One region of the Mesorhizobium sp. B283B1A genome, then DNA from elsewhere that is predicted to be linked to it. Evidence: predicted binding sites of a transcription regulator. Region 1 holds the regulator's gene; each other region holds the start of a gene.
What was found. The regulator PhoB, encoded in region 1, activates phosphate uptake and scavenging genes when phosphate is short. The targets are predictions, from matches to a motif close to TGTCATNNANCTGTCAT.

Region 1 (7,718 bases):
CCAGATCTATCTCGGCGCCATCACCACCTGGGACGATGCCGCGATCAAGGCGCTGAACCCCACCCTAACCCTGCCGTCGACCGCCATCGCCGTCGTGCACCGCTCGGACGGCTCGGGCACCACCTTCAACTTCACCGACTACCTGGTTAAGCTCTCGCCCGACTGGAAGGACAAGGTCGGTTCGGACACGGCCGTCGAATGGCCGACCGGCGTCGGCGCCAAGGGCAGCGAAGGCGTTGCCAATACCGTCAAGCAGACCGACGGCGGCATCGGCTACGTCGAATACGCCTATGCCAAGCAGAACAACCTGTCCTACTCAAAGATGGTGAATGCAGCCGGCAAGGTCGTCGAGCCGTCGCTCGAATCCTTCGGCGCTGCCGCTTCGAACGCCGACTTCAAGACTGCCAAGAACTTCAACGTCATCATCACCAACGAGCCCGGCGACACCACCTGGCCGATCGCTGCTTCGACCTGGGTGCTGATCCACAAGGTTCCCGATGACGCTGCTGCCACCGGCGAAGCGCTGAAATTCTTCGCCTGGGCCTACAAGGACGGCAAGGAAACCGCCAAGGCGCTCGACTATGTGTCGATCCCCGACAGCGTCGTCGACCTGATCAAGGCTTCGTGGAGGACCGACATCCAGGCCGACGGCAAGCCCGTCTACGCCGGCGAGTAACATCTCTGGAGGAGCGCCGCGCCCGCGGCGCTCCTTTTCCTTCAACTCGAAAGAGCCGAGCTTGACATGAGCGCTGTCCAGGAAGCCTTGCCAGCCATTCGAGGTTCGCGCGACGCCATCGTCAGGCGGTTTGCGCTGACAGACGCGATCTTCCACGCAATGACCCGCGCCGCCGCGATATTGGTGCTGGTGCTGCTCGGCGGCGTCGCGATCTCGCTGTTTGCCGGCTCTTGGCAAGCCCTCTCGACCTTCGGCTTCTCGTTCCTGACCAGCGAAAGCTGGAATCCGGTGACGGAGAAATTTGGCGCGCTGGCGCCGATCTACGGCACCATCATCACCTCGGCAATCGCCATCCTGATCGCCGTGCCGCTCGGCATCGGCATCGCCATCTTCCTCACCGAGCTTTGCCCGCGCCCGCTGCGGCGCCCGATCGGCATGGCGGTGGAATTGCTCGCCGGCATTCCCTCGATCATCTACGGCATCTGGGGCCTGTTCGTGCTGGCGCCGTTCCTGCAGACCACGGTGCAGCCGTTCATCATCAGCGTGTTCCACGGCGTCCCCGGCCTCAGCAGCTTGTTTGCCGGCCCGCCCTACGGCATCGGCCTGCTGACATCGTCGATGATCCTCGCCATCATGGTGCTGCCTTTCATCACCTCGATCACCAAGGACGTCTTCGACACGGTGCCTCCCGTGCTGAAGGAATCGGCCTACGGCATCGGCTGCACGACCTGGGAAGTGACCCGCCGCGTCGTCATCCCCTACACCCGCATCGGCATCATGGGCGGCGTCATGCTCGGCCTTGGCCGCGCGCTCGGCGAAACCATGGCGGTGACCTTCGTCATCGGCAACGCCCACCGCATCAGTACGTCGCTGTTTGCGCCGGCAACGACGATCTCGGCGACCATCGCCAACGAATTCACCGAGGCGGTCGGCGATCTCTACACGTCTTCGCTGGTGGCGCTCGGCCTGATCCTGTTCGTCATCACTTTCCTGATCCTTGCCATCGCACGCTACATGCTGATGCGCATCGACGCCCGCACCGGAGCCTGACCGATGTCGACAGCCACGTCGCTTCACCAGAGCCGCAAGCGCAAGAATGGCGTGATGATGACGCTGTGCGTCGCCGCGGCCGGCATCGGCCTTGCCTGGCTGGCGCTCATTCTCGGCGCCCTGCTCTACAAGGGCCTGTCGGGTGTCAATCTTTCGGTCTTCACACAAATGACCCCGCCGCCCGGCGATGCCGGCGGCCTGCTCAACGCCATCTACGGCAGCATCGTGATGACCGTCATCGGCATCATCGTCGGCACGCCGATCGGTGTGCTGGCCGGCACCTACATGGCCGAATACGGCCGCTTTTCGAAGCTCACTACCATTGTCCGCTTCATCAACGACATCCTTCTGTCGGCGCCGTCGATCATCATCGGCCTGTTCGTCTACGAATTGATGGTCCGGCCGATGGGGCACTTCTCGGCGATCGCCGGCGCCGTCGCGCTGGCGATCCTGGTCATCCCCGTCGTCGTGCGCACCACCGAGGACATGCTCAATCTGGTGCCCAACGCCTTGCGCGAAGCCGGCACCGCGATCGGCGCGCCGCGCTGGGTGGTCATCCGTTCTGTCGCCTACCGCGCCGCGCTTTCGGGCATCGTCACCGGCATATTGCTGGCCATCGCCCGCATCTCCGGCGAGACGGCGCCGCTGCTGTTCACCGCGCTCAACAACCAGTTCTGGTCGAGCAATCTCAACGCGCCGATGGCCAGCCTGCCTGTCACCATCTTCCAGTTCGCTCTCAGCCCCTACGAGGAATGGCAGCAACTGGCCTGGACCGGCGCACTCATAATTACATTGACGGTTCTCGCGCTCAGCATCTTTGCGCGCAGCCTGACCGGACGCAGAGAGGACAAATGAGCCAGATGTTGTCTCCAGACATGACGATCGCCGCCGAGGCAGCCGCCAAGGCAAAGATCGAGGTCAAGAACCTCAATTTCTACTACGGCCAGTCGAAGGCGCTGAAGGACATCACGCTGTCGCTGCCCGAACGCAGCGTCACCGCCTTCATCGGACCGTCGGGCTGCGGAAAGTCGACGCTGCTGCGCGTCTTCAACCGCATCTACGAGCTCTATCCCAGGCAGACAGCCGAGGGCCAGGTGCTGCTCGACGGCAAGAACGTTCTCGACCGCTCGCAGGACCTCAACCTGTTGCGCACCAAGATCGGCATGGTGTTCCAAAAGCCGACGCCGTTCCCGATGTCGATCTATGAGAACATCGCCTTCGGTGTCAGGCTCTATGAGAAGATCAGCAAGGCCGAGATGGACGGCCGCGTCGAACAGGCGCTGAAGCGCGCAGCACTCTGGACCGAGGTCAAGGACAAGCTCAATGCCAGCGGCCTCAGCCTTTCGGGCGGCCAGCAGCAGCGGCTCTGCATTGCCCGTACCGTGGCGGTGAAGCCGGAAGTCATCCTGCTCGACGAGCCGGCCTCGGCGCTCGATCCGCTGTCGACCGCCAAGATCGAGGAGCTGATCGACGAATTGCAGGCCGACTACACGATCGTCATCGTCACCCACAACATGCAGCAGGCGGCGCGCGTGTCGAAGCAGACGGCCTTCATGTATCTGGGCGAACTGGTCGAGTTCGACAAGACGGAGAAGATCTTCACGTCGCCCCGCGAAAAGCGCACGCAGGACTACATCACCGGCCGCTTCGGCTGATCACGCATACGAGGACCAGGATCATGGCCGAACACACGGTTGCAGCCTTCGATGAAGATCTCGGACAGATCAGCAGGCTGATCAGCGACATGGGCGACCTCGCCGGCTCGATGGTCGGCGGTGCCACCAAGGCGCTGCTGAACTCCGACAATGCGCTCGCCCAACGCGTCGTCTCCGATGACGCGATCATGGATGCGCGCCAGCGCGAGCTGGACGACCGCGCCATCACGTTGATCGCAAAGCGCCAGCCGATGGCCGACGATCTGCGCCACGTCGTCGGCTCGATCCGCATGGCCGGCGATCTCGAACGCATCGGCGACCTTGCCAAGAACATCGCCAAGCGCGTCGGCACGGTCGGGCTCTCCGCCACGCCGCGCGACCTGTCGCACTCCATCGACGCGATGGCGCAGCTGGTGCTGATCCAGGTTCAAGGTGTTATCGAGGAATATGCGGCGCGCGATGCCGCCGCACTGGCCAAGCTGCGCGCCGACGACGAGCGTATCGACGTCAAATACACTTCGGTGTTCCGCGAACTGCTGACCTACATGATGGAAGATCCGCGCAACATCACCGCCTGCACGCATCTTCTGTTCTGTGCCAAGAACCTCGAACGCATCGGCGACCACGTGACCAACATCGCCGAGAATGCGTATTATGTGCTGACCGGCACGCAGCTGCCCGCCAATCGCCCGAAGCAGGACGAAACCGCGATGTCGGCGCCGGCGGCATAGCAGGGGTGACCAGCCGATGATCGCGCCACGCATCATGGTGGTGGAGGATGAGGAGCCGCTAGGGGTGCTGCTCCGCTACAATCTGGAATCCGAGGGCTACCAAGTCGAGGTGGTGACGCGCGGCGATGAGGCGGAGATCCGCCTGCAGGAGAACGTGCCCGACCTTCTGGTGCTCGACTGGATGGTACCGGCGGTGTCCGGCATCGAACTCTGCCGGCGCCTGCGGATGCGGCCCGAGACCGAGCGGCTGCCGATCATCATGCTGACCGCGCGGGGCGAGGAGAGCGACCGCGTGCGCGGCCTGTCGACCGGCGCCGACGACTATCTGGTCAAGCCGTTCTCGACGCCGGAATTCATGGCACGCGTCAAGGCGCTGCTGCGCCGCGCTAAACCTGAAGTGCTGTCCAGCGTGCTCAAGGTCGGCGATATCGTGCTCGACCGCGAATCGCACCGCGTCTACCGCAAGAAGAGCGAGATCCGGCTCGGACCGACCGAGTTCCGCCTGCTCGAATTCATGATGCGCCATCCCGGTCGCGTGTTCTCGCGCAGCCAGCTGCTCGACAATGTCTGGGGCGAGACGATCTACATCGACGAGCGCACCGTCGACGTGCATGTCGGGCGCCTGCGCAAGGCGGTCAACAACGGCCGCATGCCGGATGTGATCCGCACGATTCGTGGGGCGGGCTACGCGATCCGGGAAGATTAGGTTCTTCGGCGCGGAAGGTTAGAAAGTCGGATTTCGTGCTTAAGCCGGATCGCTTTACCTTGGCGATTGGCGAAAACGTCCATTGCTTCGTCATCCACGGGCGGAGCAAGGAGCGAAGCGACGCGGCGTAGACCCGAGGATCCATGCCGCGACTTCGAAGCGTTGCCTCGGCGCGGAATTCTGCTCCGCTGCACTCCGTGGCCAAGGTCGCGGCATGGATCCCAGGGTCTCCGCGACGGAGATTCGCTCCTGCTCCGCCCAGGGATGACGAAGTCGTGAGGCTTTGTCCAACCCACGGATGTTACGATGGCTTCGATTTCACGCCACGTTCTTCCCAGCCGCGCCTGCTCTCGCCTGCACGCCCGGCGCGAAAATTTCCTGGTCGACGAAGGTCAGTGCGCGCATGGCGCAGCCTTCGCGGATCAGCGGCAGTTCGTTAGGCTCGGTGTCGAAAGAGATCGATTTCGAGTGCTGGCCGCCGGCGGTCTGGGCAATCGCCTCGCGCAAGGCCGGCTCGATCAGGTCGAAGGCGGCGGCGCTGACGCCGACAATGGCGACGGGGGCGGGATCGATCAGCGCGAACAGGCTGCCGAGGCCATAGCCGAGTGCCTCGCCGGCCCTGCGATAGGCCTGGCGCTCCGGTCCGTCCTTGTCGCGCGCCGAGGCCGCCAGCGCCCGCATGTCGGCGTCGCTGACGTCGACCGGTTCGGTGTCCTCGCCAAGCTGTCTCGCGTTGCGCCAGATGGCGTAGTTGCCGGCATAGGCCTCGACGCAGCCGCGCCGTCCGCAGCGGCAGAGTGCGCCGTCCGGCCGGTGGATCATGTGGCCGAATTCGCCACCCGACGAGTGGGTGCCGGTGAACAGTTGGCCCTTCAGCACAAGGCCCATGCCGATGCCGTGAGACAGCAGAATGGCGATGAAGTCGTCGCGGTAGCGCTCGGGATCGCGCCAGCGCAGCGCCACCGCCATCATGTTGCAGTCGTTTTCCATGGTGGCGGGGATGCCGAACTCGGCCTCGAATATGTCGGCGAACGCGATGTCGGTCTGCGGCGTGATCGGCGACCACAGCATGGCGCGCGCCTCGGTATCGGTGATGCCCTGGATGGCCAGTGCGATGCGGGCGACGCTGCGGACATCGATGTCGGGATCGTCGATGCGGCGCCGCACGATGGCGACGCATTCGCCGATCAGCGCCTCGCGCGACATGGTCAGCGTGTCCAGCCGGCGCTGTTCCTCCGATATCACCTGGCCGGCATAGTCGATGACGGCGACCGACAGGAAATTCAGCGACAGCACCACGGTCATCACCGCCGCCGCCTCCGGGTTGAGTGTGAGGCCGACCTGCGGTCGACCGCGTTTCAGCGACCCGGCCTCGCTCGGCTTGCCCTCGGTCAGGACGCCTTCGCCGATCAGGTCGGAGGAGATCGCCGAGATGGTCGAGTGGCTGAGGCCGGTGGTGGCGGCGATCTCGGTGCGCGAAGGCTGACCGGCACGGCGCACGGCCGAGATCACCATGGCGCGGTTGCGCCGGCGCAGATCGTCGTGGCGGATTCCGACCGACATGTTCACCCACATCCTCCCGGTCGCCGCGGCCTTTCGTGCCTCCCGAAGGCCGCCAGCGAAGCCGCCAAATACTGGCAGAAGCGCCGCACGCTGTCATTATTTATTCCGGAGCTCGAAAAAAAGTCCGCGGCACCTCAAAATCCATCAGAATCATTGTTGACAGTGTTCCGGCGATGGACCAGTGTTTTTTCGAGGCTCGAAAAAATAGGGCCTTTGTGCCGGCCTTAGGGTCAGTTTGGTCGCGCCATACGCGGCGCAGGGAGGAATATCATGAAGAAATTCACAGCCGCCATCCTGGCGGGTGTCGCCATGTCGCTGACGCTTGCGTCGGTCGCGCAGGCGAAGGACAAGGTCATCGGTGTTTCCTGGTCCAACTTCCAGGAAGAGCGCTGGAAGACCGACGAGGCCGCGATGAAAAAAGCGATCGAGGCCGCCGGCGACAAGTACATCTCCGCCGACGCGCAGTCCAATCCCGGCAAGCAGCTCACCGATGTCGAAAGCCTGATCTCGCAAGGCGCCAATTCGCTGATCATCCTGGCGCAGGACGCCTCGGCCATCGGCCCGGCGGTGCAGAAGGCATTGGACGAAGGCATTCCGGTCGTCGGCTATGACCGCCTGATCGAGAACAAGGACGTCTTCTACCTGACCTTCGACAACAAGGAAGTCGGTCGCTTGCAGGCCAGCGCGGTGTTCAAGGCCAAGCCGGAAGGCAACTACGTCTTCATCAAGGGCTCGGGTGCCGATCCGAATGCCGACTTCCTGTTCTCGGGCTCGATGGAAGTGCTCAAGGAAGCCATCGACAGCGGCAAGATCAAGAATGTCGGCGAGGCCTATACGGACGGCTGGCTGCCCGCCAACGCCCAGAAGAACATGGAACAGTTCCTGACCGCCAATGACAACAAGGTCGACGCGGTGGTCGCGGCCAATGACGGCACCGCAGGCGGCGTCGTCGCGGCGCTGACGGCGCAAGGCCTTGCCGGCACCGTGCCGGTGTCCGGCCAGGACGGCGACCATGCGGCACTCAACCGCATCGCGCTCGGCACCCAGACCGTGTCGGTGTGGAAGGACGCGCGCGAGCTCGGCAAGAACGCGGCCGAGATCGCCTCGCAACTGGCCGACGGCAAGAAGATGGCCGACATTGCCGGTGCGAAGGACTTCACGACGCCTGGCGGCAACACCGTCAAGTCGCTGTTCCTGACACCGGTTGCGATCACCAAGGACAATCTCAACGTGGTCATCGACGCCGGCTGGATCAAGAAGGACGAGGTCTGTGCAGGCGTCGCCGCCGGCAGCGTCGCGGCCTGCAACTGATCCGAAGACGTCAGACAATGAAACGC
Region 2 (7,718 bases), on a different contig from region 1:
CGCGACCATCAAGGACGCGTTCGGCATGATCGTGTTCCTGTTCTTCTTCGCCTATTTCGTCTTCTACCTGCCGAACTATCTCGGCCATCCGGACAATTACACGGTCGCCAACCCGCTGAAGACCCCGGCCCATATCGTGCCGGAATGGTACTTCCTGCCATTCTACGCGATCCTGCGCGCCATCACCTTCAACATCGGGCCGATCAACTCCAAGCTCGGCGGCGTGCTGTGCATGTTCGGTGCCATCGTCATGCTGTTCCTGGTGCCGTGGCTCGACACCTCCAAGGTGCGTTCGGCGGTCTACCGGCCCTGGTATAAGCTGTTCTTCTGGCTGTTCGTGGCCGATGCCATCCTGCTCGGCTGGCTGGGCTCGCAGCCGGCGGAAGGCAGCTATGTGTTCATGGCGCAGATGGCGACGCTGTTCTACTTCGCCTTCTTCCTGATCGCGCTGCCAGTGCTCGGCCTGATCGAGACGCCGCGCAGGGTGCCGAACTCGATCACCGAGGCGGTGCTCGAAAAGAACAAGGGTGGCAGCGGGCATCCGGCGGGCGCCACGGCCGCACCAGAGACCAAGGGCTAGAGCATGATCCCGAAAAGTGGGAACCGGTTTTCCCGGACAAACGGAACCGTTTGTCCAGAGATCATGCTCAAACAGGAAGACAGAGCGGTAGAGAATCTAAGGGGATTTGGCATGAAAAAGATTCTCACCTCGCTGGCGCTGATCGGCCTTGTGGCTGCCGGTGTTGGAACTGGAGGCACTTGGGCATTCGCCGCCGAAGAGGCGCACAATGCAGCCGCACCGACGCATTTCCCGATCGACGAGCCGAAGGAGATGAACTGGAGCTTCACCGGCCCGTTCGGCACCTATGACAAGGCGCAGCTGCAGCGCGGCCTGAAGGTCTACAAGGAAGTCTGCTCGGCCTGTCACTCGATGAATTTGGTGGCGTTCCGCACGCTGTCGGACCTCGGCTACAGTGACGCCCAGATCAAGACGCTGTCGGCCGAATACACCATCCATGACGGCCCCAACGATGCCGGCGACATGTTCGACCGTCCCGGCAAGCCGTCGGACCATTTCCCGGCGCCGTTCGCCAACGAGGAAGCCGCCGCTGCCTCCAACGGTGGCGCTGCCCCGCCGGACATGTCGCTGCTGGCCAAGGCGCGCGGCGTCGAGCGCGGCTTTCCGCAGTTCGTCTTCGACATCTTCACCCAGTATGACGCGGGCGGCCCCGACTATATCCATTCGCTGCTGACCGGCTACGATCAAACGCCGCCGGCCGGAATGGTCATCCCCGAGGGTACGCACTACAACCCGTATTTCATGTCGGGCGTGTCGCTGAAGATGCCCAAGCCGCTCTCCGACGGCCAGGTGACCTATGATGACGGCTCGCCGCAGACCGTCGACCAGTATTCCCGCGACGTGGCCGCCTTCCTGACATGGGCCGCCGAGCCGCACATGGAAGACCGCAAGAAGATGGGTTTCCGCGTGCTGGTGTTCCTGCTGCTGTTCGGCGCGCTGGTCTATCTGACCAAGCGCAAGGTGTGGGAAGGCATCGCCCACTGAGCGGGGCGGGCATAGCAAAATGCAGGGGGCGCCGAGAGGCGCCCTTTTTGCGTCCGGTGACGGTCATGTCACATGGCCGTCACTGCATCTGGCGATCCTGCGGCATTCTCGAACAAAGGATCGCTCCATGAAGAAATACGCATCGCTCGCGGCTGGTCTGCTGCTGCTGGTCATCGGCTCGGCCGCCCAGGCCGAAGACGCAAAACCCTTCGTCACCAACAAGGACGTCGACCTGACGATGATCCTGCCGCCTCCACCGGCGAACGGTTCGGCCGAGACCAAGGCCGAACTCGGCGAGGTGCTGACGCTGCAGGTGACGCGTACGCCCGAGATGGAAGCCCGCGCCGTCGCCGATGCCGAGGAGAATGTCTGGCGCTTCGCCGATGTCATGGGGCCGAATTTCACCGCGGAAAAGCTGCCGAAATTCAGCGCTTTCTTCGACCGCGTCGTGGCCACAGAAGGTGCTGTCGTCGACCCGGCCAAGGATGTCTGGAAACGTCCGCGCCCGCACCAGCTCAGCGATCTCGTCAAGCCGGCGGTCAAGCTGTCGAGCTCCGGCTCCTGGCCGTCCGGCCACGCCACTGTCGGCACCATGATGGGCATCATCCTGGCCGACATGGTTCCGGAGAGGCGCGCCGAGATCATGGCGCGCGCGGCCGAATACGCCCACAACCGCGTTGTCGGCGGCATCCATTATCCGTCCGATGTCGAGATGGGCAAGATTTCCGGCAGCGTCATTGCCGCGGTCCTGCTCAACCGGGACGATTTCAAGGCCGAATATGAGATTGCCAGGGCCGAGCTGCGTTCCGACCTCGGCATGTAAGACTTCGCCGGCAATCTCGGCAGAGAGGGGCGCTTCAGGCGCCCCTTTTCGTGTTCACGGCCGTGCTCTATGGGGAGTTCAGCAATTAGTTCGTTGGCAGGGCCGCATCTGGTTGATATTTCAACAGCGGCAAAGGCTTCGTCAGCCATGGCCTTGGAAATCGATGATGCGGCTCAGCGACTGTCACAATTTTTCCGATTTCCGGCGGATGGCGCAGCGAAGGCTGCCGGGGCCGATCTTCAATTACATCGATGGCGCGGCCGATGACGAGGTCACCTATCGCCGCAACACCGCAAGTTTCGAAAGCTGTGACCTAGTCCCCAACGTCCTGCGCGGGGTGAGCGAGATCGACATGTCGGTGACCGTCATGGGTCAGAAATTGGCTATGCCGTTCTATTGCTCACCGACTGCCCTGCAGCGGCTTTTCCACCATCAGGGCGAGAGGGCGGTCGCCAAAGCCGCGGCCAAATACGGCACGATGTTCGGTGTTTCCACGCTCGGCACCGTCAGCCTCGAGGAAGTGCGCAGGATCAGCAGCAGCCCGCAGATCTACCAGTTCTACTTCCACCGAGATCGCGGCCTCAACCGGGCGATGATGCAGCGGGCAAAGCAGGTTGGCGTAGAAGTGATGATGCTGACCGTCGACAGCATCACCGGGGGCAATCGCGAACGCGACAAGCGCACTGGCTTTGCCATTCCCTTCAAACTCAACCTTGCCGGCATGGCGCAGTTCGCGCTGAAGCCGGCTTGGGCAGTCAACTATTTCGCCCATGAGGGCTTCAAGTTGCCGCAGCTCGACGAACATGTCGACATGGGCGGCGGCACGATGTCGATCAGCCGCTACTTCACCGAGATGCTCGATCCTTCGATGACCTGGGACGATGTCGCCGAGATGGTCAGGCAGTGGTCGGGTCCGTTCTGCCTCAAGGGTATCATGTCGGTGGAGGATGCCAGACGCGCCGTCGATATTGGCTGCAGCGGCATCGTACTGTCCAACCATGGTGGGCGGCAGTTGGATGGCTCGCGGGCGGCATTCGACCAGCTTGGCGAGGTCGTCGATGCCGTCGGCGACAAGATCGACGTCATCATGGATGGTGGCGTGCAGCGCGGCACCCACGTGCTGAAGGCACTGTCGCTCGGGGCCAAGGCCGTCGGCATCGGCCGTTATTATATGTTTCCTCTGGCGGCGGCCGGCCAACCGGGTGTCGAAAGGGCGCTCGAGCAGATGCGGGTCGAGGTCGAACGCGGCATGAAGCTGATGGGCTGCAGTTCGATCGGGCAATTGTCGCGCTCCAATCTCCGTTTCAGATAGTCGGAGTCGGACGGACCATCGCGGATCATGCGGATGCGGAATATGGCTGGGTCGGCGAGATCGATCCCTTGCCAGATGCGGCTTGTTTCAGCCGCCACATCGCGCTAGCCGTTGTCGGTCGCGCCGGGTTACGATCGCACCCTGCCGCCTTTCACGCGTATCAGTTGGATCATCCGGAGAGCCGTCTCATGAAACCCTCGCTCGAAGACACGCTGCTGGCGTCGATCCGCACCATCCCGGACTATCCCAAGCCCGGCATCCTGTTTCGCGACATCACGACGCTGCTTGGCAATGCGCGCGCCTTCCGTCGCGCCATCGACGAGCTGGTGCATCCCTATGCTGGCCAGAAGATCGACAAGATCGCGGGCATCGAGGCGCGCGGCTTCATCCTTGGCGGCGCCGTCGCCCACCAGCTCTCAGCCGGCTTCGTGCCGATCCGCAAGAAGGGCAAGCTGCCTTACGAGACCGTGCGCGTCGCCTACAGTCTGGAATACGGGCTGGACGAGATGGAGATGCACAAGGACGGCGTTGCCCCTGGGGAGAAGGTGATCCTCGTCGACGACCTGATCGCCACCGGCGGCACGGCGGAGGCGGCGGTCAAGCTCTTGCGCCAGATCGGCGCCGACATCCTCGCCGCCTGCTTCGTCATCGACCTGCCGGACCTCGGCGGCCGCGCCAAGCTGGAAGCGCTCGGTGTGCCGGTGCGGACGCTGATCGGGTTCGAGGGGCATTGAGGGAACAGTTCTTCCTTCTCCCCTTCTTGTGGGAGAAGGTGGATCGGCGCGCAGCGCCGAGACGGTTGAGGGGTGGGTGACGGAGTGCCGTCGGCGCCAAGCTGGAACACCCCTCATCCGACCGAGCTTCGCTCGGCCACCTTCTCCCGCAAGGGGAGAAGGAAGAGCGCCCAGCGCCACTACTCCGTCTTCATGAGCACGGCGCTCTCGAACTCCAGCACCTTGTCGCCGGCCGAGGCGAAGGCCTCGCAGCGCAGCGTCAGCAGGCGCCAGCCGGGGCGCGAGGCGATCGGGCGGTGGGAAAGGGCGGTGCGCGTGAAAGTGACGGTCTCGCCGGCGTAGACTGGCTTCAGCCATTTCAGGTTCTTGAAGCCGGGCGAGGGGCCGAATTCGGGGACCAGGCCGGGGCCGTTCCAGGCAGCGCCCCCGGTGTCCATGCCGGCTTCGAGATTGAGTTTCATCCAGGTGGCGGCCGTATGCCAGCCGGACGCGCAGAGGCCGCCGAGCACGCTCTTCCTGGCGGCTTCCTCGTCGATATGGAAGATCTGCGGGTCGTATTTGCGGGCGAAGGCCTTGATCGCCTCGGGCTCGAATGTGTGCGAGCCCAGCGTCACGGTGGCACCGATGCGGAAGAATTCGTCCAGGGTCATGCCAGGCTCCCCGCGGCCTCACGCGTGAGGAACATGACGGAATTCTCAAGCTCGAAAACGCTTTCGCCGCGCTGGTTGAACAGTTCGCTGCGCATGGTGACGAAGCCCAGTTGCGGCTTCGATTTCGACAGGCGCTTGGCGACGACCACGAGGCTGCCGGTGAGCTGGTCGCCGGCCAGGACCGGCTTCTTCCATTTGACTTGGTCGACGCCGGGCGCGCCCTGGCAGGTGGAGTCCAGCAGGAAGGCATCGCACAGCATGCGCATGAACATGGCGCAGGTGTGCCAGCCCGAGGCCGCCAGCCCGCCAAGGATGCTGGCCTTGCCGGCGTCCTCGTCGAGATGCATCGGCTGGGCGTCGAACTCCCGCGCGAATTCGACGATCTCGGCGGCACTTACCAGCTTGGTGCCGAGGTCGAGCGAGGTGCCCTCGACGAAATCCTCGTAGGCCCAGGTTTTTGCAGTCATGGTCTGAAATCCGGCTCAGGAATCCGCGATCCGCAGGATCGGGCATCCCGGATGCAGGCAGGGCGCGGTTTGGTCAAGTTATTTCTGGTGCGCCAACAACAGGCATTGGACCCGTGGTGAGCAATCAAAGCCAGCCGCGCCGGCGGAAATACCAGAAGGGCAGGATCGCCGACAGGATCATCAGGCCGATGGCGAAGGGATAGCCAAGCTGCCATTTCAGCTCGGGAATGACGTCGAAATTCATGCCGTAAATGGAGGCGACCAGCGTTGGCGGCAGGAAGATGACAGCGGCAACCGAGAAGATCTTGATGATGGCGTTCTGCTCGATCGAGATCATGCCGAGCGTGGCGTCGAGCAGGAAGGAGATCTTCTGCGATAGGAAGGTGGCGTGGTCGGCAAGCGACAGCACGTCGCGCGACAAGGTCTTGATGCGGGCGCGGATATCCTTGCTCATCCTGGTCTGGGTGGCGACATGGGCGAGGAAACCGGCGAGGCGCTGCAGCGAGATCAGGCTGTCGCGCACGGAAGAGGCGATGTCCTCCTTGCGGCCGATGGCTTTCAGCAGCTCCTGGAAGTCGCGGTTGCGCTTCGACGCCTTGGTCGAGGTCGCCTGGAAGATGTCACGCGAGATCACTTCCACGTCGCGGCCGGCGCGCTCGAGAATGTCGGCAAGGCGATCGACGATCGCTTCCAGCAGGCCGATCAGGATGGTGTCGCCGCTGGTGCATCCGGTCGCCGCCTTCTCCGCGCGCAGCGGAAAGGTCTTGAACGCCTTCGGTTCGTGGTAGCGCACCGTGATCAGCCTGTTGCCGGCGAGCGCGAACGTGACCGGCGACATCAGCGGATCGTCGACCTCGGTCTGGGCGGGCAAGGTGGCGGTCATGAAGTAGGCGCCGTCCTCGATGTAGAGGCGGCTGGAAATCTCGATCTCCTCCATCTCCTCGCGGGTCGGGATGGCGATGCCGAGCCAGCTTTCAATGGTGACCTCTTCCTCCTTGGTCGGATTGACGAGATCGGCCCAGACCACCTTGTCGCCATTGGCCTGGAGGTCGTCGGTGAGGGGCAGGCGATCATTGTCGACGACGAAGGCCTTGATCATCGCCAGATCTCCCCTGCTGGATCAAAGGGCGGTTGGATTGATGTCGGATTGCACGGCTCTTCGTCGCACGCGCCGAGCGTGTGCCCGCCGCTTAGACCCGTGCCATGACAAAATCAAGACAAGTGGCCATTGGACGGGATGGCACCAGAGTTCGGAGATACGCCGATAATGCATCGCCGCGGGATGGCGACGATGCTTGGGATGCTAGCGCGCCAGCATCACGTGTTGAACTTGAACAGCATGATGTCGCCGTCCTGGACGACATATTCCTTGCCTTCATCGCGTGCCTTGCCGGCTTCCTTGGCCGCCACTTCGCCGCCCAGCGTGACGAAGTCGTTGTAGGCGATGGTCTGGGCGCGGATGAAGCCGCGTTCGAAATCGGTGTGGATGACGCCGGCGGCCTGCGGGGCCTTGTCGCCCTTGTGGATGGTCCAGGCGCGCGTCTCCTTGGGCCCGACGGTGAAATAGGTGATGAGGTGCAACAGCTCGTAGCCGGCGCGGATCACCTTGTTCAGGCCCGGCTCGTCGAGGCCGAGCGAGGACAGGAACTCCATCTCCTCTTCGTCCGAGAGCTGGGCGACTTCGGCCTCGATCGCGGCCGAGATCACCACGGTGCCGGCGCCCTGGGCGGTCGCCATCTTTTCCACGGCCCTGGTGTGTTCGTTGCCGGTGGCGGCATCGGCCTCGGCGACGTTGCAGACATAGAGCACGGGATGCGAGGTCAACAGGTTCAGTCCCTGCAGGATGCGCAGGTCCTCGGCCGAAATGCCCTTGAGCAGGATGCGGGTCGGCTTGCCGGCCTGCAGCAGTTCGAGCGCTGCCTCCATCATCGGCAGCACGGCCGTCGCTTCCTTGTCCTTGGTCGAAGCGCGCTTGCGGAATTGCACGATACGGCGCTCGAGGCTGTCGAGGTCGGCAAGCATCAACTCGGTTTCGACCGTCTCGGCATCGGCGACGGGGTCGATGCGGCCCTCGACATGGGTGATGTCGTCATCCTCGAAGCAGCGCAGCACGTGCACGATGGCGTCGACCTCGCGGATGTTGGCGAGGAACTGGTTGCCCAGCCCTT
Region 3 (7,718 bases), on a different contig from region 1:
TGTCGAAGCTGGAGCGCGAGATGATCGCGGTCGCCGTCTCCTCCATCAACCATTGCTATTATTGCCTGACCGCGCATGGCGCAGCGGTGCGCCAGCTGTCCGGCGACCCGGCGCTCGGCGAGATGATGGTGATGAATTTCCGCGCCGCCGATCTTTCGCCCAGGCAGACCGCAATGCTCGAATTCGCCGTCAAGCTGACCGAACAGCCGGCAAAGATCGTCGAGGCTGATCGGGCAGCGCTGCGCGACGCCGGCTTCACCGATCGCGACACATGGGACATCGCCTCGACCGCTGCCTTCTTCAACATGTCGAACCGCGTGGCGGCGGCGATCGACATGCGGCCGAACGACGAATACCACGCCATGGCAAGGTGAGGCGCGGCGGCCGGAATCCTGCCCGCCTTATATCAGCTATCCCTCATCTTCGTTGATTGTTTGCCCGTTTGGTCCGATGATCGGCGCGCGGCGTGACCGCATGCCGGTTCGATGCCGCTGATGAAGGGAGGAGAACATGGCGAAATTTCTCTACGTCTATCACGGTTCCGGCAAGATGCCGGCGACCGAGGCCGATCTAAAGGCGTTGACGGACAGCTGGACGGGCTGGTTCGGAAAACTTGGCTCGGCTGTGGTCGACCGTGGCAATCCGGTTGGCATGTCGAAAACCGTCCTGCCCGGCGGCAAGGTCGAGAACAATGGCGGCAGCAACCCGACCGGCGGCTATTCGATCATCGAGGCGAAAGACATCGACGACGCCACCAGCAAAGCCAAGGATTGTCCGATCCTGATGGAGCCGAACTGCAACGTCGAGATCGCGCCGATCCTCAATATTATGGGTTGACGCGCCGGTTCAGGACCGCGCCGCGATGGCCGCGGCGGCGCCGGCCATCGTCGTGGCGCTGATGCGGTTGGCGATCTTCATGGCGCGCTTGCTCTTCAGCAGCTTGCGCGCCTGCGAGGCGGCGAGCACCCAGGCGAGATCGATGGCAATGAGCACCACGGCCATGGTCGCCGTCAGCTCGACCCAGCCGACGATGCTGACCGAGGCCAGGTCGATGATGGTCGGCAGCAGCGCCAGGTAGAACATCATGATCTTGGGGTTGCCGAGCGTCACCGCCATGCCGGCGAAGAACAGCTTCACCGGAGAATCCTCGCGCGGCATCTCGCCTTCCTTGGCGTCGACAGGTGCGGTCCACATTTTCCAGGCGAGGTACGCGAGATAGGCTACTCCGACCCACTTCACCACGACGAAGGCGAAATGGAAGGTCTGCGCCACGACGGCCAGCCCGAACACCGCCAGCGATAGCCAGATGCCCTCGCCGATCCACATGGCGAGCAGGAACGGGAACACGTCGCGAAAGCCCTTCGAGATGACCCGCGCGACCAGAGCCGCGATCGAGGGGCCGGGTGAGCCGGCAGCGACAAACAGGGCGGCGGCGAAAATGAGCAGCGAGGTGAGATGCATGGCAAGGACTCGGACTGAGGTTTGACTGCCACACTAACCAGCAACAGCAGCATTGGCAAAGACAAGGTAATCGGTCGGCAGCTCAGGCCTCCATGCTCGCGATCCCTTGCCGGCTCCGCGTCCCGCGGCTAGAAGAACCGCCGCGAAACAATTTTTGAGCTTCACTTTGCCTACGTAACCGCCGGTCTCGTCAACTCCCCCGACACACCTGCATGGCGCCGCATTCGCGGTGCTGGTTTCATTTTCATGTGTTCCTCTGGCGGCTGTTCGAGACCGGTTTGGCACTGCTGAACCGCTGTCGCGCGCTTTCCGCCAGCGACACCTGACTTCACGATCTCCGCAGCCTATCGCCACGCCGCGCCCGCATGGGCATCTCGATATTGCCGACCTGATGAACTTCCCGACGGGAAGGGCTTATCGGCATGTCCGGCACTGTGCGTATCCACTGGGCGATCGCGCCCGCAATCGCTCCTCGACCCCTGGTCAACTGCAATCGCTGCGGCGGCGTGAAGGCGTATCGCTGCAGCGAAAAATTCCGCGTCAACGCCAACGGCAAGCGCATCGACGTGTGGCTGATCTATCGCTGCGTCGATTGCGACAATTCCTGGAACTTCGGCATTTTCGAACGCTGCAACCGCCGCGACATCGACCCGGAACTGCTGCAGGCGCTCGAAAGCAATGATCCGGGGCTGGCCCGGCGCCATGCCTTCAACGTCTCCGCTCTGCGCAATCAGGTAGGACGTGTCGAGGAGTTTCCCGATGTCGCCGTGCAAAGGCATCTGGTTGGGGAGACAAGCGAAAGCGCGACAGCGCTGGAACTCAGGCTTGGGCTGGAAATGCCGATATCGCTCCGCCTCGACCGCCTGCTTGCCAACGAACTCGGCATCTCGCGGTCGCGGCTTCAGAGCCTGGAAGAGAGGCGATTGCTGGCTGTAAAGCCGGACGGGGCCAAAGCCCTGCGCAGACCGGCTCGCGAGGGAGCGTTCGTACTGATCGATCTGGCGGGTGAACCCGACCGCGAAGCCATCATCTCGGCAGCCGGCGGTTGAATGAAAAAGGGGCGGAGCATCCCGTGCTCCGCCCCTTTTTATGTAAGGAACCAGAATATTACGCCGCGCCGACCACCTTGGCCGACTTCTCGAAGCGCTTGCGCTCGTTCGGGTCGAGATAGAGCTTGCGCAGGCGAATGGTCTTCGGCGTCACCTCGACCAGCTCGTCGTCCTGGATCCAGGCCAGCGCGCGTTCCAGCGTCATGCGGATCGGCGGGGTGAGCTTGACCGCCTCGTCCTTGCCGGCGGCGCGGATGTTGGTCAGCTTCTTGCCCTTCAGCACGTTGACTTCGAGGTCGTTGTCCCTGGAGTGGATGCCGATGATCATGCCCTGATAGACCTTGACGCCCGGATCGATGACCATCGGGCCGCGGTCTTCCAGGTTCCACATGGCGTAGGCCACGGACTCGCCCTGCTCGTTGGAGATCAACACGCCGTTGGTGCGGCCCGGCAGTTCGCCCTTGTAGGGCTCATAGGCATGGAACAGGCGGTTCATCACGGCGGTGCCGCGCGTATCGGTCAACAGTTCCGACTGGTAGCCGATCAGGCCGCGCGTCGGCGCGTGGAAGACGATGCGCTGGCGGTTGCCGCCGGACGGGCGCAGCTCGACCATCTCGGCCTTGCGCTCCGACATCTTCTGCACCACCACGCCGGCATGTTCCTCGTCGACGTCGATGACCACTTCCTCGACCGGCTCCAGCAATTCGCCGTTCTCGCCCTTCTGCATGACGACGCGCGGACGCGACACGGCGATCTCAAAGCCTTCGCGGCGCATCGTCTCGATCAGCACGGCGAGTTGCAATTCGCCGCGGCCGGAGACGAAGAACGAATCCTTGGCGGGCGATTCCTCGATCTTCAGCGCGACATTGCCTTCGGCTTCGCGCAGCAGGCGGTCGCGGATGACGCGGCTGGTCACCTTGTCGCCTTCGGTGCCGGCGAGCGGGCTGTCATTGACCAGGAAGGACATGGTCACGGTCGGCGGATCGATCGGCTGCGCATGCAGCGCCTCGGTCACCGCCAGGTCGCAGAACGTGTCGGCGACCGTGCCCTTGGACAGGCCGGCGATGGCGACGATGTCGCCTGCCTGCGCTTCTTCGATCGGCTGGCGCTCGAGGCCACGGAAGGCCAGGATCTTGGAAATGCGGCCGGTTTCGATCTGCGTGCCGTCATTGTGCAGCACCTTGACCGCCTGGTTCGACTTCAGCGTGCCGCTCTCGATGCGGCCGGTGATGATGCGGCCAAGGAAGGGATTGGCTTCCAGGATGGTGCCGATCATGCGGAACGGGCCGGGATGAACGGTCGGCGCCGGCACATGCTTGATCACGAGATCGAACAGCGGCGCAAGCTGCTGGTCCTTGGGGCCTTCCGGATTTTCCGAGACCCAGCCGTCGCGGCCCGAACCATAGAGGATCGGGAAGTCGAGCTGCTCGTCGGTGGCGTCGAGGGCCGCGAACAGGTCGAACACCTCGTTGACGACCTCGACATGGCGGGCGTCCGGCCGGTCGATCTTGTTGATGACGACGATCGGCTTCAAGCCGACCTTGAGCGCCTTGCCGACCACGAACTTGGTCTGCGGCATCGGGCCCTCGGCGGCGTCGACCAGCACGATGGCCGAATCCACCATCGACAGGATGCGCTCGACCTCACCGCCGAAATCGGCATGTCCGGGCGTGTCGACGATGTTGATGCGCGTATCCTTCCAGTCGACCGAGGTCGCCTTGGCCAGGATGGTGATGCCGCGTTCCTTTTCGAGGTCGTTGGAATCCATGGCGCGTTCGGCGACGCGCTGGTTGTCGCGGAACGAGCCGGACTGCTTCAAAAGCTGGTCGACCAGGGTGGTCTTTCCATGGTCGACGTGCGCGATAATCGCGATATTACGGAGTTTCATGTTCTGATCTCGGAAGCGTTGCAGGCAGCAGGCCAAAGGCGCTGCCTCTTTCGGTTGCGCGGCTCATACAGGGTTTTTCGCAGTTGCGAAAGGGGAAGCGCAACACCAAATACTCATCAAATCTTAAGCATCTGCGTGTGAAATGATTTTGTTAACCAAGGCGGGAACCATTCAGGGCCCGGGCAGTTCGAACGTCATGACCGATAAACTCAACCGATTTTGGCCGCTAATCGCCTCTGCGGCCTTTGCCGTTCTGCTGGCGGCCAACGCCGCGCAGTCGGCCGCGACGCTGAAGGAAGCACGGTCGTCCCTGCCGATCGATGCGCCTTCGGCCCAACAGGCTTTCGCCGACGCCCCCGACGGCGTCGATCCGATGGTGACTGGCCCGGTCAGCGCCGCCTTCAAGCAGCGCCAGGACGCAGCCAACTGCGACAGCGCCGTCTGGCCGAACATTCCAATGGTCTGCTACCCGGACTGACGACCGTCAGGTCTTTACGCCGACCGTACCGGGTCGAGCGTGATCTTGTAGAGTTCGTTGTCGTCGCGATCCATCAGCCGCACGGTCATCTGCTCGGTGGCGCCGGAAATGTCGACAAGGCCAAAGAATTGCAGGCCGGCTGACGGCGGCAGGTTCTGCCCCTGCTCGGCTGTCGGCGCCTTGATGAACTTCAGCTCCGGACCGAAGGTCATGTCGAAATCGTTCGGGCCGAAGGTTCCGGCATGGATGGGGCCGGAGACGAATTCCCAGAATGGACTGAAGTCCTGGAACTGCGCCTTCTCGGGATTGTAGTAATGCGCGGCTGTGTAGTGCACGTCGGCGGTGAGCCAGACGATGTTGCTGATGCCGGCATTCTTGATGTAGCGCAGCAGGTCGGCGATCTCCAGCTCGCGTCCCTTTGGCAGACCGTTGTCACCATTGCTGACAGCCTCCGCGCCTGCCTTTTTGACGCCATCGTCCCAGACGACGAGGCCGAGCGGCATGTCTGCGGCGATGATCTTCCATGTCGCCTTGGAGTTGGCTAGCTCCCGCTTCAGCCATTTCGTCTGCTGTTCGCCCAGCATGCGCGATTGCGGTGTCATCTCATCCTGCATGTCCGGACCGTTGGGGCCGCGATAGGAGCGCATGTCGAGGAAGAACACGTCGAGCAGCGGCCCGTAGGCTATCTTGCGGTAGACGCGGCCGGGCTCCGACGGCTCGTAACGGATCGTCGTCATCTCATGGAAGGCTCGGGCCGCGCGGGCCGCCAGCACATGGATGGATTTTTCCGTGTAGCGATCGTCGGCGCTCAGATTTTTCGAATCCGACCAGTTGTTCAGCACCTCGTGGTCGTCCCACTGATAAAAGGTCGGGCAGATGGCGCTGAGACCCAGGACGTGTCTGTCCATCATGTTGTATTTCCACTGGTCGCGGTATTCGTCCAGCGTCTCGGCGACCTTGCGCTTGCCATCGACTAGCACGACGTTCTTCCACTTGCCGCCGCCGGGCAGGTCGACCTCGTCCTTCATCGCGCCGTCGGCATAGATGGTGTCGCCCGAATGCAGGAAGAAATCGGGCGTATGCTTGCCGATCGTGGCGTAGGTCTTCATGCCGGTCTCGTCGATGCCCCAGCCCTGGCCGGCGGTGTCGCCCGACCAAGCGAACTTGATGTCGCGCTTCGAGGCCGGCGCGGTGCGGAAGCGGCCGACGATCGGCTCGGAGACGGCGTTGATGTCAGCGAGGTCGGCTGCCGTCATGCGGTAGAAGATGTCCTGATCGGAAGCGAGATCGGTGAGCAGGCGTCTGACCGTATAATCGCTGGCCGGCGACGTATCGAGCGGCGCCAGCCGGATCGCGTTGGCGAAATTCTCGGTCGACGACACTTCGAACATGACACGCGACGGGCGATCCGTGCGCGTCCACACCATGCCGCTGGTGGCGTCGACATCCCCCGACTGGACGCCATGGGTGAAGGCCGGGCGCTGGTTGGCGCGAGAATAATAGGGCAGCGCCAGGCTGGAAACGCCGACCAGACCAGCGGCGCTGGCGGAGGTGACAAAAGCGCGGCGAGTCATCGAGAGCTTGTTCATGGCTGTCTCCTGGATGGCGTTGAACGTTGCCACCAAGCTCCAGCCTCAATGTTTCAGGCGCATCTCGAAATCATGAACGTTTGATAACAATGAACAGGGCTGCCCTTTCCGTCTCCTCTCACGCCCAGAGATCAATAAGGCAACGGGCCCAAAAGGGGAGAAGGGAGGGCCGCGCCTATGCCGCTTGCGGTTCGGGATCGAAGGCCGGCCGGCTGGTATTGATCAGCAGCGAGATGCAGGCGGCGGCGATGGCCGTCATTCCGGCGATCAGGAAGGCCAGTTCGTAATTGCCCTGCAGTTCGCGCATGGTGCCGCCGAAGGCGGCCGCCGTGGCAGCTCCCACCTGGTGGCCGGCGACGATCCAGCCGAACACGATCGGTCCGCTGCGGTCGCCGAACGCCTCGTTGGCGAGCCTGAGCGTCGGTGGCACGGTGGCGATCCAGTCGAGGCCATAGAGCACCGCGAAGATGATCAGGCTGGTCGCCGAGAAGCCGGAATAAGGCAGGTAGATCAGCGACAGGCCACGGATGGCATAATAGACGCCAAGCAGCTTGCGCGGGTCGAAACGGTCGGTAAGCCAGCCGGACAGCGTCGTGCCGATCAGGTCGAAAATGCCCATCATCGACAGCAGGCCGGCCGCCTGCACCTCGCCGATGCCCATGTCGCCGCAGAACGCGATCAAATGCGTGCCGACCAGCCCGTTGGTGGTGAAGCCACAGACGAAGAAGGTGGCGAACAGATACCAGAACACCCGCGTGCCGGCGGCGCGGCGCAGCGTGTTGAGCGTGTGCGCCAGGAAATTGCCTTGCGATGCCGGCGATGTCGGCGGCACGTCATCGGCCTCGGCGCCATAACGCACCATGCCGATCGAGGCCGGACGCTCCGGCACCAGCAACCAGACCAGCGGCAGCAGGCAGGCCGTGGCGACCGCGACCGCGATGGCGACCGGCTTCCAGCCGCCCGTTTGCGCAAGCGAGGCAAGCAGCGGCAGGAACACCAGGAGGCCGGTGGCGCTGGAGGCCGACATCAAGCCCATGACCAGTCCGCGATTGGTCTTGAACCAGCGGTTGACGATGGTGGCGCCGAGCACGCTGGCTACGGCGCCTGAGCCGATGCCGGAGAACACGCCCCAGGTGATGAAGAGGTGCCAGGGCTTGGTCATCAAAAGGCTGAGCGCGGTCGACCCCGACATGATCACCAGCGAGGCGATCAGCGTGCGGCGCAGTCCGATCCGCTCCATCAGCGCGGCGGCG
Region 4 (7,718 bases), on a different contig from region 1:
GCGCGTCGCGCATGATCTCCGCGGCCGGCGTCATCAACGCCGAATGGAAAGGTGCCGAGACCTGCAGCATCAGCGCCCGCTTGGCGCCCTTTTCGGTGCAAAGCCTGGCGGCCAGCTCGACCGCAGCCTTGGCGCCGGAGATGACCAATTGGCCGCCGCCGTTGTCGTTGGCGACCTGGCAGACAGATCCTTTGGCCGCTTCAGCGCAGGCAGCTTCGACATCCGCCTGCTCCAGTCCGATGATCGCCGCCATGGCGCCCTCGCCGGGAGGTACCGCCGCCTGCATGGCATTGCCGCGAATGCGCAGCAGCCGCGCGGCATCGCCAACGGAAACGAAGCCCGCGGCGGCCAGCGCCGAATATTCGCCCAGCGAATGGCCGGCGACATAGGCGACCTTGTCCTTCAGCGAGAACCCACGCGATTCCAGCGCCCTGATGGCCGCCAGCGATACCGCCATCAGCGCCGGCTGTGCGTTGGCCGTCAACGTTAAGGCCTCTTCGGGACCTTCCCAGATCAGCTTCGACAGGTTTTCGCCGAGCGCGTCGTCGACTTCCTGGAAGACCCTGCGCGCCTCGGGAAAGCTATCGGCGAGATCCTTGCCCATGCCGACAGCCTGGCTGCCTTGTCCCGGAAAGGTGAATGCGACGGCCATGCGAGGGCTCCCAAGGGCTGGTTTTGCTTGCCTGATAGGCGGGTTTTTCTTGCCTGTGACGCAAGGCAGGCCGCCAAGTCAAGTCCAGTTCGCCCCTGCCGGGCGGCTTCGTCAACCGCCGAGTGCCTGTTCCCAAAGGCTTTTTGGCGATCACTCCTGATGAAAACCGCTCACGAATCGTTTGCTGGCTCTTCTTATTTCCGCCACAGGCGCTAGCTTTGCGTGACAATTATATGACAATCGAGTGACGTGTTTGTCGCTGGGTGGGGAAGTTGAAGTGACAAAGAGTTCGAAACGTAGCGGTAAAGCCGTGCCGCAATTCCTGGAAGACGATCCGTCCACCGGCTACCTGCCGGGCCGGAGATGGCCGGTTGTCCGGTACGGGCTGATCAGCCTGGCGATCGCGGCCATCCTGGTGTTCGCCATCGAACTGATCGTGCGCGGTGATTTCGCCGGCACCGTCTCTTTCTTCCTGCAGCCGCTCAAGCCGGGCTGGACCACGATCGTTGTCTTCGCGCTGATCCTGATCGGCCTCGACGCCGTGCTCGGCCGTAGCCACCAGAGCCTGATGATCGTGGCTCCGCTGACCCTGTCTTTAGCCTTTGTCGGCCATCAGAAGTCGCATTATCTCGGCGATCCGCTCTATCCGACGGATTTCCTCTACGCCCGCCAGATCGTCGCCCTGCTGCCATTGCTGGTGCGCGACCGGCCAATGACCGCGCTCGCCATGGTCGTCGGCATCGTCGCCGGCCTGTCGCTGCTCGTCTATGGCTGGCGGCTGTGGCGCCGCAAGGTCCTCGCACTCAGCCGCAAGGGCCGCCTCGCCCGGCTGACGCTGGCGGTTCCGCTGCTCGCCTTCTTTGTCTCGATCATGGACTACGCCACCTTCTCGTGGACCAGGGACCGGCTGCAGATCATCCCGATCATGTGGGATCAAAAGGAAAACTACGCCTCCAACGGCTTTGCGCTCGCCTTCGCGCTCAACGTGCCGATGGCGCATGTCTCGGCGCCGGCCGACTATTCCGACAAGGCGATCGCCGCGATCGAGAGGCCGGCGGTGACAGCCTCCGTGCCCGCCGAGAAGCCGGACATCATTGTCGTCATGAGCGAATCGTTCTGGGATCCGACCAAACTGCCCGGGGTAACCATCACGCCGGACCCCATTCCCAATGTGCGGGCGTTGCGCTCGGGCTATATGTTCTCGCCCGAATTCGGCGGCATGACCGCCAATATCGAGTTCGAAGCGCTGACCGGCTTCTCGAACGCCTTCCTGCCGGCCGGCAGCATCCCCTACCAGCAATATGTGCGCACCCCGACGCCGTCGATGGCAACCTTCCTGAAGAGCGAGGGTTACCAGGCGCGTGCCATACATCCAGGCACCAACTGGTTCTGGAACCGTGGCGCGGTGTACGCCGATTTCGGCTTCAACGACTTCAAGTCTGAAGAGACGCTGCCGCCGATGGAGAAGCGCGGACCGCTGGCATCGGATGCGGCGATGACCGACGAGATCATCCGCGAAGCCGACGCCAGCGAGCAGCCGGTGTTCTTCTTCGCGGTCAGCCTGCAGAACCATGGTCCCTACGAGCCGAACCGCTACTACAACCCGACCCACAAGGTGCAGGCGCCGATCAGCCAGTGGGCGCGTGAATCGCTGCTGAGCTATGCGGAGGGATCCGCGGATGCCGATCGCGGTCTCGAGCGCCTCGTCGAATGGGCAAAGAAGCGCTCCCGTCCCACGGTGATCGCCTTCTTCGGCGACCATCTGCCGCCGCTGGGCCCGGTTTACGTCGAAACCGGCTTCCTCAAGGACAATGTCGCGCCGCGCAAGGAGGCGTCACCGCAGGACGCCCTTCAGCATCACGAGACGCCGCTGGTCATCTGGTCGAACCGCACCGGCCCGGCCGAGGATCTGGGCGCGGTCAGCCCCGCCTTCCTGCCTTATCATATCCTGAAGACGGCCGGCATCACCCATCCCTACTACACGGGCTTCCTGGGCGAGATGCGCGAACGCTACCGCGTCGTCGACCGCAACCTGTTGCTGACACCGGCCGGGGAAGCCACGCCCGACTGGGCGCGGCAGAAGGACATCGATCCGGCCATCCGCGACTTTCGTCTGCTGCAATATGACATGATGTTCGGCAAGCGGCACGCGGCGCCGGACTTCTTTCCCGAAACGGTCGACAAGGTCGTAGCCCACATGAGTTGAGCCTGCAGTCCCTCTGAGGGGATCGAACACTCAATTCGTTAGTTGCAGCTTCGAGAACTTGTTGGCGATCTGCTCTTGAGAAGCATCTCATCCCCGGAAATGCTTGCCGCTGCGGGGAAGTCGCAAAGTCTTGCGGTTGTCGCCATTTGATCTTCCCTCCGACATCGCCCCCTTGCGCCACAGGCTCCCCTGCGACATCGCGAACGCCGCACGCCCTTGCCTTCCCTGCGGATTGCTATATAGACGCCCGCAATCTGCCGGTCCTAGCTGGGGGCTGAACGGAGGGCCGGAGGCTTTCTCAAAAACCTTCGCGTGAAGCCAGAAGTGCTTCCGCCTCCCGTGTCTCCGCTCTCGACCGTCTCGTCATGCTCCTTTCTTCCCCGCCCCTCAAGGGATCCGGGTCAGAGAAGTTGCAGAGGCTTTTGCCGCCGGGAACCGGGAGAGAAACGAAGAAAGGCGAAGACATAATGGCTCTTTACGAACATGTGTTTCTTGCCCGGCAGGACCTCTCGCAGCAGCAGGTCGATGCGCTTGTCGAACAGTACAAGGGCGTCATCGCAGCAAATGGCGGGTCGGTCGGCCGGGTCGAGAACTGGGGACTGAAGTCCCTCACCTACCGGGTCAACAAGAACCGGAAGGCATACTACACGCTGATGGACCTCACCTGCCCGCCGGCAGCGCTCAACGAGATGGAGCGTCAGATGGGCCTGTCCGAGGACGTGCTGCGCTTCCTGACCATCAAGGTCGAGGCGCATGAGGAAGGCCCCTCGGCGATGATGCAGAAGCGCGAAGAGCGCTCGGAGCGCGGTGGCTTCGGCGACCGCGACCGTGGTGACCGTGGCCCGCGTTCGTTCGGCGACCGCGATCGCGGCGACCGTCCGCCGCGCAGCTTCGGCGATGCCGGTGGCGAGCGTGGTCCGCGCCGTCCGCGCGAAAGCCTTGAAGGGGGTGCAGAATAATGGTCGACATCAACCAGATCCCGACCCGGCGCCCGTTCCACCGTCGCCGCAAGACCTGCCCGTTCTCCGGCGCCAACGCGCCCAAGATCGACTACAAGGACGTGCGTCTCCTGCAGCGCTACATTTCCGAGCGCGGCAAGATCGTGCCGTCGCGCATCACCGCGGTCAGCCAGAAGAAGCAGCGTGAGCTCGCCAAGGCGATCAAGCGCGCCCGCTTCCTCGGCCTGCTGCCTTACGTGGTCCGCTAAAATTTCTCCGAGCGGGCGGCTTTGTCGCCCGCTTTTCTCCACGGCGACGGGCGCCGCTGGAGTGTCTTGACGATGCATGTCGTGGTCCCAAAACCGGGAAACCACTTTTGGGCGACATGCAGGAAATCCCGGGTTGAGGCCAAAGCCTCTAACTGCCGACAGGCAGGACAGCGACACCGGCGGCAACGCCCCTTTGCTTCCTGACCTGTTCCCAAGAATCGGCAACGATTCCGAGATCGATGCCAAACTGAAAGGAACAAAACCATGGAAGTCATTCTTCTCGAACGCGTTTCCCGCCTCGGCCAGATGGGTGATACCGTCAAGGTCAAGGACGGCTTTGCCCGCAATTTCCTCTTGCCGCAGGGCAAGGCGCTGCGCGCCAACGAGGCCAACAAGAAGAAGTTCGAAGGCCAGCGCGCCCAGCTCGAGGCCCGCAACCTCGAGCGTAAGTCGGAAGCCGCCCAGATTGCCGAAAAGCTCGACGGCAAGAGCTTCATCGCCGTCCGCTCGGCCGGCGAGACCGGCCAGCTTTACGGTTCGGTGTCGACGCGCGACATCGCCGACCTGCTGACGGCCGAAGGTTTCACGGTCAACCGCAACCAGATCCAGCTCAACCAGCCGATCAAGACCATCGGCGTCACCAATGTGGCGATCGCGCTGCATCCGGAAGTCGAAGTCACGATCACGCTCAACATCGCCCGCACGGCCGACGAAGCCGAACGCCAGGCCAAGGGCGAGACGCTGACCACCGCCGAAGCCATTTATGGCGACGACATCAACGACAACGCCCGGCCGGAAAACTTCTTCGATCCGAATGCCGAGTTCGAAGGCGGCGAAGACAACGCCTGATCTTACCCCGCAGGGATTGGAGCCAAGCTCCGATCACATTGCCGTTATCCGTCCTTTGTGGACCAACGCCCGGGCCTCTCGCCCGGGCTTTTTTGTGCCAAAAGGAACTTTCCGGGTCCCCATATATTGTTGCAGACTAGATCGTCGCGCGTCCTTTGGACGCGCAAAGGACGTTGTGGAATTGGAGTTCGGCGCATAATCCTGTCCGAAAGTCGATTGCGGTTTTCGGGCCATGCGTAAGGCACCCTGGGGACATTAGGTCATGAATATTCTCTTGAAGCGCGTTCTCGATCGCCTGGTTCGCACCGGCAGTCTCAAAGTGACCGGGCCACAGGGCTCGACATTCGTATTCGGCGACGGCAGCGGCGAGCCGGTGCATCTGCACATCAAGACCCGACATGCCGAACGCGCCATCACGTTCGATCCGATGCTGGCGGTGCCTGAATCCTACATGGACGGCGAACTCGACATTCTCGAAGGCGGCGTGCTCGGGCTGATGCGCATTGCCTTCCAGAACATGGGCAGTGGCGGCATCGACGCGACCTGGTCGAAAGCCATCGAGGGCCTGCGTCACGCCTTCCGCCGCCTGCAGCAGATCAACACCGCCTCGCGCTCGCGCCGCAACGTGCAGCGCCATTACGATCTGTCGGGCGATCTCTACCGGCTCTTCCTCGACGAGGACATGCAGTATTCCTGCGCCTATTTCGAACAGCCGGACATGACGCTGGACGAGGCGCAGGCCGCCAAGAAGCGCCATATCGCCGCCAAGCTCAGGCTGAAGGCCGGCCAGACGGTGCTCGACATCGGCTCCGGCTGGGGCGGGCTTGGGCTCTATCTCGCCAAGGCTTTCGACGTCGACGTGCAGGGCGTGACGCTGTCGACCGAACAGCATGGCGTGGCCACCGACCGGGCGCACGCGCAGGGGCTGGAAAACCACGTCCATTTCGAGCTGAAGGACTATCGCGAGCTCAACGAGCGTTTCGACCGCATCGTTTCGGTCGGCATGTTCGAACATGTCGGCGTCAACCACTACCGCACCTTCTTCGACAAGTCCGCGACACTGCTGAAGCCTGATGGCGTCATGCTGCTGCACACGATCGGCCGTTCCGGTGTGCCGTGGGCGACCAGTGCCTTCATCCGCAAGTACATTTTCCCGGGCGGCTACATCCCGGCAATGTCGGAGGTACTGCCGGCGATCGAGAAATCCGGCCTCGTGGTCACCGACGTCGAGATCCTGCGGCTCCACTACGCCGATACGCTGAAGCACTGGGGTCAGCGCTTCGCCGCCAACCGCGACAAGGCCAAGGCGATCTACGACGAACGCTTCTGCCGCATGTGGGAATTCTATCTGGCCGCCTCGGAAGCTGCCTTCCGCTGGCAGGACCTGGTCATCTTTCAGTTCCAGATCACCAAGAAGAACGACACGCTGCCGATGGCCCGCGACTATATGGCCAAATGCGAAAAGGCGCTGGAAATGCGCGACCTGGGCCGCCGCGAGGCGGCTCCCATCGAGAAGCCCGCCAAGCCTGCCCGTCGCCGCAAGGTGGCGGAATAGAAACGGGAACGTTCGTACGCTTTCGCTGTTGGCGCTTGCCTTCGCGCGCCCCTGCCCTGAAAAAGGCCTCGTGATCGTCGCGAGGCCTTTTTCATGAGCTATCTCCTTTATGTTGCCGCGGCCCTGGCCGAGATCGCCGGCTGCTTTTCGGTATGGGCATGGTGGCGGCTGGAAAGGTCGCCGCTCTGGCTGGCGCCGGGCTTCGTCTCGCTCGTCCTGTTCGCCTGGCTCCTGGCACTGGTCGACATCAATGCGGCGGGCCGTGCCTATGCCGCCTATGGCGGCATCTACATCATCGCGTCGCTCGCCTGGCTGTGGCTGGTGGAAGGCGTGCGGCCCGACCGCTGGGATCTTGCCGGCGCGGTCCTCTGCATGGCCGGAGCCTCGGTCATCCTGCTCGCACCGCGCGGAGCCTGACCATGGAATTGCCAGCGCCACTTCGCCAAGGGGTCGAGCGCCTGCTTGAAAACATCCCGCTCGCGACCCTGAAGCAAGCGGCGAAAACGCTTTCCGACCGCTACCGTGCCGAGCTGCGCGACGGCCGCCTGCACATGGCGCAGGATTTGGCCGTGCACGCTTATCTCGCGACGCGGCTGCCAGCGACCTATGCCGCGGTCCGCGCCAGCCTCGATGCGCTGAATGAAGCCCGGCCTGATTTCGTTCCAAAATCCCTGCTCGATATCGGAGCCGGGCCTGGTACGGTGCTTTGGGCCACGATGGACCTCTGCCCCGACCTCGAACAGGCGGTGCTCCTCGAAGCCAGTGCGGCGGCACGCAAGGTCGGCGAGACGCTCGCCGCCGGCGCAGTCGCTGCCCGGACCCAATGGCTGGCCGGCGACGCCACCATCGACCTCGCCGATCTCGAGCCGGCCGAGCTGGTGACGTGTACCTATGTGCTGGACGAGATCATTCCGGCATCCCTGCCGAAGCTTGTCGACCGGCTTTGGCACCTCACGGCCGACACGCTGCTCGTTGTCGAGCCGGGCACGCCTGCCGGCTGGCAGAGAATCCTGGCGGTGCGCGCGCGGTTGATCGCGGCCGGCGCGCATCTGCTGGCGCCTTGTCCGCATGAGGCGCCTTGCCCGCTCGCCCCGCCCGACTGGTGCCACTTTTCCCGCCGCGTCGCCCGCTCGCGCCTGCACCGGCTGGCCAAGGAGGCGGAAGTGCCGTGGGAAGACGAGAAGTTCATTTTTGTCGCCGCCTCGCGCCAACCGGCCGCCGCGCGTGGCGCGCGGGTGATCGCACCGCC

Region 2: LB577_RS18045 (acid phosphatase) is a predicted target of PhoB. The motif match lies at 1,631-1,647, and genes of this name have one in related genera.
Region 3: LB577_RS13110 (alkaline phosphatase D family protein) is a predicted target of PhoB. The motif match lies at 6,538-6,554, and genes of this name have one in related genera.
Region 4: LB577_RS00040 (LTA synthase family protein) is a predicted target of PhoB. The motif match lies at 875-891, and genes of this name have one in related genera.

The regions. Positions count from the first base shown of each region.
Region 1 is NZ_JAIUIQ010000011.1:56,533-64,250, reverse strand. Features, by position in the region: gene pstS (phosphate ABC transporter substrate-binding protein PstS) at 1-676, shown strand, start outside; gene pstC (phosphate ABC transporter permease subunit PstC) at 743-1,726, shown strand; gene pstA (phosphate ABC transporter permease PstA) at 1,730-2,581, shown strand; gene pstB (phosphate ABC transporter ATP-binding protein PstB) at 2,578-3,381, shown strand; gene phoU (phosphate signaling complex protein PhoU) at 3,405-4,112, shown strand; gene phoB (phosphate regulon transcriptional regulator PhoB) at 4,129-4,818, shown strand; gene LB577_RS11700 (ROK family protein) at 5,137-6,381, opposite strand; gene xylF (D-xylose ABC transporter substrate-binding protein) at 6,652-7,692, shown strand.
Region 2 is NZ_JAIUIQ010000019.1:80,270-87,987, reverse strand. Features, by position in the region: gene LB577_RS18055 (cytochrome b) at 1-580, shown strand, start outside; gene LB577_RS18050 (cytochrome c1) at 692-1,564, shown strand; gene LB577_RS18045 (acid phosphatase) at 1,692-2,387, shown strand; gene LB577_RS18040 (alpha-hydroxy acid oxidase) at 2,554-3,699, shown strand; gene LB577_RS18035 (adenine phosphoribosyltransferase) at 3,888-4,433, shown strand; gene LB577_RS18030 (MaoC family dehydratase) at 4,613-5,083, opposite strand; gene LB577_RS18025 (MaoC family dehydratase) at 5,080-5,550, opposite strand; gene corA (magnesium/cobalt transporter CorA) at 5,675-6,649, opposite strand; gene ychF (redox-regulated ATPase YchF) at 6,868-7,718, opposite strand, start outside.
Region 3 is NZ_JAIUIQ010000012.1:145,721-153,438, forward strand. Features, by position in the region: gene LB577_RS13080 (peroxidase-related enzyme) at 1-374, shown strand, start outside; gene LB577_RS13085 (hypothetical protein) at 511-837, shown strand; gene LB577_RS13090 (LysE family translocator) at 847-1,461, opposite strand; gene LB577_RS13095 (DUF1062 domain-containing protein) at 1,884-2,510, shown strand; gene typA (translational GTPase TypA) at 2,569-4,398, opposite strand; gene LB577_RS13105 (hypothetical protein) at 4,595-4,876, shown strand; gene LB577_RS13110 (alkaline phosphatase D family protein) at 4,891-6,465, opposite strand; gene LB577_RS13115 (MFS transporter) at 6,641-7,718, opposite strand, start outside.
Region 4 is NZ_JAIUIQ010000001.1:1,984-9,701, reverse strand. Features, by position in the region: gene fabD (ACP S-malonyltransferase) at 1-652, opposite strand, end outside; gene LB577_RS00040 (LTA synthase family protein) at 906-2,858, shown strand; gene rpsF (30S ribosomal protein S6) at 3,326-3,817, shown strand; gene rpsR (30S ribosomal protein S18) at 3,817-4,065, shown strand; gene rplI (50S ribosomal protein L9) at 4,330-4,914, shown strand; gene LB577_RS00020 (SAM-dependent methyltransferase) at 5,177-6,469, shown strand; gene LB577_RS00015 (YnfA family protein) at 6,563-6,886, shown strand; gene LB577_RS00010 (small ribosomal subunit Rsm22 family protein) at 6,889-7,718, shown strand, end outside.